One region of the Deinococcus cellulosilyticus NBRC 106333 genome, then DNA from elsewhere that is predicted to be linked to it. Evidence: riboswitches for the same ligand, from Rfam matches in the RefSeq annotation. Region 1 holds a riboswitch; the other holds the start of a gene.
The links. A riboswitch is a leader RNA that binds a small molecule or an ion and turns the genes downstream of it on or off. The one in region 1 is predicted to bind cyclic di-GMP.

Region 1 (3,976 bases):
GGTAGGCCAGCACAGTGTTGATGACCATGCTGAAAAGGGTTGCATGCAGAGGCACTTTGGCCTTGCTGAGCGATCTCAGAACGCCAGTACACACCGCTCCAGTGACCATCAGGGGAAGGGCCAGCAGCATGATTTTCAGGAAACCGTCTGCCGTGCGGGTGAGTTCAGGGTCGTTGCTGCCGAGTTGCAGGATTTCGGTGGAGAAGGTCCACAGCGGAACCATCACGATGCCAGAAAAAAGGAGTCCAAGCAGCAACCCCACATTGACCAGTTGTGAGAGCAGGTTGTGGTTCCCTGCCCCGAACGCCCTTGCAGAGAGGACAGCACTGGCATTGGCAAGCCCGGCAAGGGCCATGATGAACACAAAAGTGATGCTGTTGGCAAGGCCCACGGCGGCCACAGCAATGGCCCCGAGGGTGGCGACCATCACCTGGTCAATGAAACCGAGCATGAGCTGTCCCACCGATTCCAGACTGACGGGGATGGCGATTTTGAGGATGTCTTTCAGGAAGGGGGGGTGAACCATGAGAGCCCCATGCTGGCACACCCTTTCGAACCGATTCGTCAGATTGTGCACGATTCAATTTCATGAAGGTGCTGTTTTTCAGGCTTTTCAGAAAGCCTCTGTCAGAAACACAGCTGTCCACCTTCGCTGGACGCGGCTTGCTGGGCTGCACAGCGGGCAGGTTAGAATACCGTCAAATGCTTAGACAGGACTTCATTTACCCCGAGGGGATCTATCTGGACGGCAATTCGCTGGGCCTCACCTCCCATGCCAGCGTGCAGGCGATTGGCCGCAGATTGCAGGAATGGCAGGAGCAGGCCGTGAACGGCTGGGAAAGCTGGTTTGGCCTTGCCGAAACCCTCAGTCCCACCCTGGCAGACCTGATGGGAGCACGGCCTGAAGAGGTGATTGCCACAGGCAGCATCACCATGAACCTGCATGCCCTGCTTGCCACCTTTTACCAGCCCACAGCCCAGAAGAAGCATCTGGTGGCCACTGCACTGGATTTCCCCAGTGACCTGTATGCCCTGCAGTCCTGGGCAGAGCGCCATGACGCCGAGTTGCGCCTGATTCCTTCGCGAGACGGTTACACCCTGAATGATGAAGACATTGCTGCTGCATTCCAGGAGGATGTGGCCCTGGTCTTGCTCCCAACGGTGCTTTATGCCAGTGGGCAGTTGCTGGACATCCAAAAGTACGCTTTGCTGGCCCAGCAGAAGAACATTGTGCTGGGGGTGGATGCGGCCCACTCTGCAGGTTCTGTGCCCCACCACCTGCACGCCTGGGGCGTGGATTTTGCGGTGTGGTGCAGCTACAAATACCTGAATGCGGGTCCGGGTGCACCCGGTGGCCTTTTTGTGCATGAGAAGCACTTTGACCGCCTCCCTGGCCTGAGGGGATGGTGGGGCCACCAGAAAGCCAGCACCTTCGAGATGCGCTCTTACTTCACACCCGAGCATGGAGCAGGTGCGTACCAGATCAGCACCCCGAGCATTCTGGCCCTGGCCGGACTTGAAGGGGCACTTGAAGCGTTCAGGAAGGTGGGCATTGAAGAGATCCGGGCACGTTCCCTGGAACTCACCACGCATTTCATGAAGCTTCTGGATGAACACACCCCTGAACTCCGGGTGGTGACCCCCAGAGAGGTGCACCGCAGGGGAGGCCATGTCAGTGTGCAGCATCCCCAGGCGAGACTGCTCAGTCTGGCCCTCAGGGAAAAAGGAATTGTGCCGGACTTCCGGGCCCCGGACATCCTGCGCATGGCTCCGGTGGCCCTGTACAACACCGAAGAGGAGCTGCAACAGACGGTTCAGGTGCTGCGGGAACTGCTCGACACCCGCTCCTACATGGCTTTTGAACAGAAAAGCACCCGGGTGGTCTGAACCTGACTGTACAGGTTTCTGAAGTCTGGCTGAGGGAATTTGACCCAGATGTACGGAAAGTGTTAAACATCAGGAATTTCCCGTATTAGAGGGAATTTCTGGCATTTGTAAAGAGGCGTTTTTGGCGTGTGGATTGACGCTGAAGCGCTTTTTTTGTCATACTGGAATCAATCAGTACAGAGCCAACCCCTCTGGCTGATAGAGACGTTGAAGCCTTTCCTGTATTCGGGCACCTGGGAAAGGTGGAGTCAGTGGTGCGACCGGCTATTGGTCTCCACGTGATGCAAGCATCACCGTGGTCTACGTCCATCTGCACATGCAGGTGGTGTCTCTCGATTGTGGGAGTAAAGGAGGGAGTGACCATGTCACACACTTCTGTTCTGAAACGCCTGATCCTTATCACAACCGTCCTGCTCAGCCTGGCCTCCTGCAGTCAGACCCCAAAGGCCCCGGAAGCCACCGCAGAGGTGCAGAATCCCGAGATCAGCCAGCTCGGGAGTGCCGATGTCTTCGACATGACCCTCTCGGACAGGAGCAACTACCAGACCACTGCCGTGCGCTGGTGGACCAGTGGGGTCAAATGGTGGGTCAGTGGCACCAACAGCGGACTCGAATACTGGACCGATGCCGTCAGGTGGTGGGCCAGTGCCGTCAGATGGTGGGCCGAAGGGGTCTTCCTGCCCGCACCGGACAACAGCAAGCCCTTCAAACTGATCAACCTGGACAAGGCACAGCTGCTTGCCCCCAACCTCGGAGCAGGGGTCAACATTGCCCTGATTGACACAGGTGTGGACCTCAACCACCCCATGCTCACAGGAGCCGTGAAGTCTGGATGGGATTACCTCGGCAATGACAGCAACGCCAGCGAAGAAGGTGCCGACACCGATGTGGCCTATGGACACGGTACAGCCGTGGCTGGCCTGATCCGTCAGGTTGCTCCAAAAGCCACCATCACCGCCTTCCGGGTGATCACCTCCGATGGTTCCGGTCGCTCCAGAGATGTGGCCAAGGCCATCTATGACGCTGTGAACGGCGGGGCCGACATCATCAACATGAGCGTCAGCACCGACACCCTCACCTCCAGCGTGTACACCGCCATGCTGTATGCGGCCAGCAAGAAAGTCCTGATTGTTGCTTCGGGTGGGAACAGCGGAGGCAACCAGCCCCTCGTTCCAGCCCTGCAACTCGGAAATGATCCCCTGCTTGACCTCTCAGGCCTCAGTGTGGGCAGCGTGAACGGCGATGGCAGCAGCGTCAGCTGGAACAACAAGGGCAACGAGGTGCTCGCTCCCGGCGTGAACCTCTTCACTGCCTACCCTGGACAGCGCGTGGTGTACGGCACAGGCAGCAGCTTCAGTGCACCGCTGGTGACCGGCGCTCTGGCCCTCGCCCTCGGTGAAAATGCGAACAACTGGAAACTGACCACACTGGCCCAGTCCACCAGCAACGGCGGCATCATCGACATGAGCCTCTTCCTGAAACAGGCCCTGAAATAAAACGTGTGATTCACCCGGGAAGCTTTTGCCTTCCCGGGTGACAATGCATCGAGAACAGGTCATCATCAGAAGAGAGGGCTCTCCCTTTTCCCCTTCTCCTTTCATCCCCTCAATCCATCCGTGCACCAGGAAATGGGTCCACATGCCTGACCAGAACCCCTCCAGCCTGCGAACCCCCAAACGCCTCCTCGAGGAAGCGCGGCTTTTCACCGATGAAGACGATGAACGCGCAGCCCTGCTGTACGAACAGGCAGCGGTGCGGGCCAGACTGTACCGGGACCAGGAGACGCTGGCAGATGCCCTGAACGGCATGGCCAAACTGGAACACAAACGGGGAGACAGCAACGCCGCCCTCTTCCACCTGCAGGAAGCCCGGGAGATCCGCCGTGCCCTGGGAGACCTGAGGGGAGAGGCTGCACTGCTGTGCAACATCGGAGCCCTTCACACCGATTTGGGAAGTTTCAATACTGCACTGGATTTCCTGTTGCAGGCCGAAACCGTGCACGGCAGTGCAGAAGACGTGCTGTCGGCCACCATCTCCACCAATCTTGCCCGCGTGTACGACGATCTTGGTGATCCGGACAGTGCAGAGC
Region 2 (3,976 bases), on a different contig from region 1:
TGCTCTTGTGCTCGGTCATGTTTTCTCCCCAGAAATCTATTTGTTCTATATGTACCTGGGTTGTGTCAGTCAAAATTCAGCTCTGGCAAAGGAAATTCTCACCTGTCCAACAAAAAAAGAACCACTGTATCAACAGTGGTTCAGTGGGATGTCAGCTCTCAAAGGGTCACTCCCGGTGGATCAGTAGTTCCACCTTGAAATTCCCACGCCGGGTCTCGTTGATGATGCGCTTGAATTCGATCTTGCCAATGCCTTCGGCAGCCAGCATGTCCCCTTCGCGGATCTCGCTGCTGGATTTGGCAATCTGCCCGTTCAGGCGCACTTTCTTGTTTTCCAGACCGGCCTGGAAATATGCGCGGGACACCCCGAAGCCCTTGGCTCCGACCACATCCACACGCATGCTGGGCACCACCACCTCGCGGGTCTTGCTGGGCCGCTGGTGCTGGGAGAGGTCCACCTTTTCCACGGTGATTTCGGTGCCACCAATGCTGGTCAGACCTTCCAGGACAGCGGAAGCCTTGCCTGTGGCAGCCACCCAGTAAGCCCCATGGTGCTCACGGATGTCCCCGAGTTGCTCCTCGGGAACAAGATCCAGCAGACGGTGTTTGAGCTGCACCTCATCAAGGTGCGGGGGGAATTCTCCAGAGATCTCCCAGATGTCCACGGGATCGCTGACACTGGGGATGTGTTCGGGGTACAGGGTCAGAACGATGCGTTCTGCATTGAGAAAACCACCAGAGATGTGATGTTTCACCTCGGGGCTGTTCAGTTCACGGCGGCTCACGCTGTCCTGCGGGATGAATCCAGTGCGGATCACCCGTCCTCCGGCAGCCTGAGCGATGAGTTTGGAGAGGTTCATATGCTATCAAAGTAGCACAGCTCTCCCCCTCCGCACATCGTGATTTCTGCCTATCGCACAGGAGAAAATGCCACAGAAATGGTTCACAATCTCAGGCGTGCCACCCAGAGGTGAAAGGCTTCCAGGAGACTTTGCCAAAAGTTCCCGTCTTGCTGCGCTCGTAGACGTTAAGATGAGACCATGCATACTCCAGAAATCACCGGAACCATCGGTGCACCGAAAGAAACCCTCTCCCTGCTGCTGGAGAAAAGTGATTTCAACGCCCAGACCATGTTCATTGTGATCACCGACTTTCAGGGGCACCGCAACATCGCCCGTTACAGCGTGCTGGTGCACAACAAGGAGGCCAGCACCCTGAGCGTTCCTGCTTTCGGTCCCCACTATGGGCAGGCAGGCATCGAAGCCCTCAGGGACGTGGTGCAGACCGCCATTGCTTCAGGGGTGACCAACTTCAAGGAAACCGTGGTCAATCCTTATGATTTCCAGCGCATGACCAGCGACCCTGACGAGGCAGACCTCAAGGTTCTGCTCTCGAAGGCCAACCCCACCGATTACAACATCTACATTTAATCCAGACATTTGAATCCACACGATCAGAAGCCCGGGAAAACCCGGGCTTCTGATCAGAGATTGTGGTCCGCGTGGAATTACAGTTTGGTGACCTGCACAGGGGACATGCGGTTGGTGGTGGTGCCATCACCGAGCTGTCCGCCAAAGTTGTTGCCAAATGCCCAGAGTTTGCCAGTGCTGGTCAGGACCACACTGTGGGCACGGCCCGTGGAGAGGGCAGTGGCAGCGCTGATTCCGGGAACCAGCACGGGGGTTTTCTGATCGATCAGGGTGCCGTTGCCCAGCTGTCCGCTGTCGTTCTTGCCCCAGCTGTACACCTGACCGCTGGTGGTGAGGGCGAGGTTGTGGGCGGGTCCGGCAACGAGGTCTTTCACTCCACTGAGCTTCTGAACCTGCACAGGGCGTTTGCTGCCAATGGTGCTGTTGTTGCCCAGGCGACCATTGTGGTTGTCGCCCCAGGCCCACACGGTGCCGTCGCTCTTGAGGGCCAGGGAGTGGTAGTGCCCTGCAGAGACGCGGGTGACGCCAGAGATGGTGGTGAGTTTCACAGGAACAGTCAGGGTGGTGGTGTTTCCGGTGCCCAGCTGTCCGTCCATGTTCCAGCCCCACACCCAAACGCTGCCGTCGTTCTTGAGGGCCAGGGAATGCCCGAGGCCTGCGGTGATCTGCACGATGCCAGAGAGGCCCTTGACCTGCACGGGGGTCAGGCGGTCGGTGCTGGTGCCGTCTCCGATCTGGCCCACATTGTTGTGGCCCCAGGCCCACACAGTGCCGTCACTCTTGAGGGCCAGGCTGTGTTCCATGCCTGCACTGATGGCGGTCACATTGCTGAGGGTGGAAATCTTCTGGGGCGCACTCTGGTCGACCTTGTTGCCAAGACCCAGCTGTCCGAATTCGTTGCGGCCCCAGGCGTACACGGTGCCATCGCTCTTGCGAACCAGGGAGGTGTTCCAGCCTGCGGCCACTTCGGTGATGCCACTGAGGGTGTTCGCATTGCTGATCTGGTTGTAACCGTTCCATCCCCAGGCTTTCAGCACACCGCCCACAATCCCAAGGTTGTGCTGGTTCCCACTGGAAAGGTTGCGGGGAGCAGCAATAGGTGCAACCAGGGCATTCATGTCTGCAGCACCTTCAGGGGCCTGTGCAGGGGTTTCGGTGCTGACTTCGGTGGAGGGTTCGGAAACGGTCTGGGAGGGAACAGATTGGGTGCCACAGGCGACCATCAGGAAGGTCAGGCCTGTCAGAATCAGGGTGTTTTTCATGGTGCGGTGTGAGGAAAATTTGAAACGGTGACTGTGGGGTCACATCGTCTGTGGGAGGTCCTCACCAGTGCTGTGCACTGCCTTCCTGTCCCACGCTGGCTGCCTGTGGTTTTTCAAAACAGCATTCACCTGCAGAGAAGGGGACTTCTCTGTGCTTTCATGGGGTGCTGTCAGAAAAAATCAGGGGTCAGGGTTCAAACCGATGCTGCGGTGCCTTGAGAGGCCTGCAGATCTGTCTGGGTGGGTTGGGACCGCGGTTCCTGGTGTTTTCTTCTGTCTGTAACATGCTGAAAGTCACTCCTTCCGAGTGGGGAAGAGTGACCGACAACGACAACAATGGGTTGGACTGTACTGCTGAACGCAGAAATACAGAGGACCAATTGCTCCATGCCGGTCGCACCACTGGCTCTGCGTTTCCCAGGTGCCCGTATACGGGAGAACGCTTCATCGCCTCATGAGCCAAATCTCTGATACACATTATGCCACTCCCTCCCCGTTTTGAGAAGGGTTTTTTACTGTCCTGCAAGGCTTTTTTATTTTAGATTTGGGTAACAGTTTCTGTACAAAGGTGATGTCCTGTTTCCAGCACTGCATTTTCCAGCGCTGCAACCCTGCCCCCGAGGCTTCAGCGGTATGCGCTGGTGAACAGGCGCATTTCATCGTGCATGTCTGGCGTGGCTGCCCTGAATTTCTGGTACAGCTTGGAGGGGTCCACAAAGAAGGTGCGGCACATGTCCCGGTTTCTTCCCGGCCAGAAGGCATAGAACGGCGCTCCACGTTCATCTCCAGGGATCTGCCTGGGAAAGTCGATGTGCAGGTGGGCCAGGAATGTGCCCCTCTCCCCTTTCCCGATCCTGCCAATCTCCTGGCCTGCAGTGACCCTGTCCCCCACCTTGATGAGGTCCTGTTCCAGCAGGTCATGACCGTATCTGGAGTAGATCCCGTACTGCTCATGCCAGATCACGATCAGGCCACCCCACAGGCCTCCGGCATGGTTGCTGATGTATTTTACTTCTCCATCTGCAACGGCCAGGAAGGGCAACCCCAGGTCTCCGTCTCCAGCAATGTTTTTGCGTTTCACCCAGTCGTAATAGTAATTGCAGTCCCATCCGGTGTGGTAACCCAGATGGGTGGGGTAGGTTCTGTCTGCATAGACCGCAGTAATCTGCGGTTTTCCCTCGGACCGCATCGGAAACATCAGTGGCATACCGACAGGATAGGCTTTTTGAGACCAGAATCAGAGCCGTCATTCTGTGCGGGTGAGGTCACATCAATCAAAGTCGGA

Region 2: linked by a shared signal. The riboswitch ahead of DC3_RS04335 (RCC1 domain-containing protein) and the one ahead of DC3_RS16425 (S8 family peptidase) in region 1 are both predicted to bind cyclic di-GMP.

What each region holds. Positions count from the first base shown of each region.
Region 1 covers NZ_BJXB01000015.1:33,097-37,072, forward strand. Annotated here, with positions in the region: gene DC3_RS16415 (MATE family efflux transporter) at 1-526, opposite strand, end outside; gene kynU (kynureninase) at 703-1,887, shown strand; cyclic di-GMP riboswitch class II at 2,079-2,162, shown strand; gene DC3_RS16425 (S8 family peptidase) at 2,250-3,383, shown strand; gene DC3_RS16430 (EAL domain-containing protein) at 3,526-3,976, shown strand, end outside.
Region 2 covers NZ_BJXB01000003.1:114,698-118,673, reverse strand. Annotated here, with positions in the region: gene DC3_RS04350 (PhoX family protein) at 1-19, opposite strand, end outside; gene DC3_RS04345 (S4 domain-containing protein) at 167-859, opposite strand; gene DC3_RS04340 (DUF3197 domain-containing protein) at 1,040-1,429, shown strand; gene DC3_RS04335 (RCC1 domain-containing protein) at 1,507-2,691, opposite strand; cyclic di-GMP riboswitch class II at 3,071-3,155, opposite strand; gene DC3_RS04330 (M23 family metallopeptidase) at 3,317-3,898, opposite strand.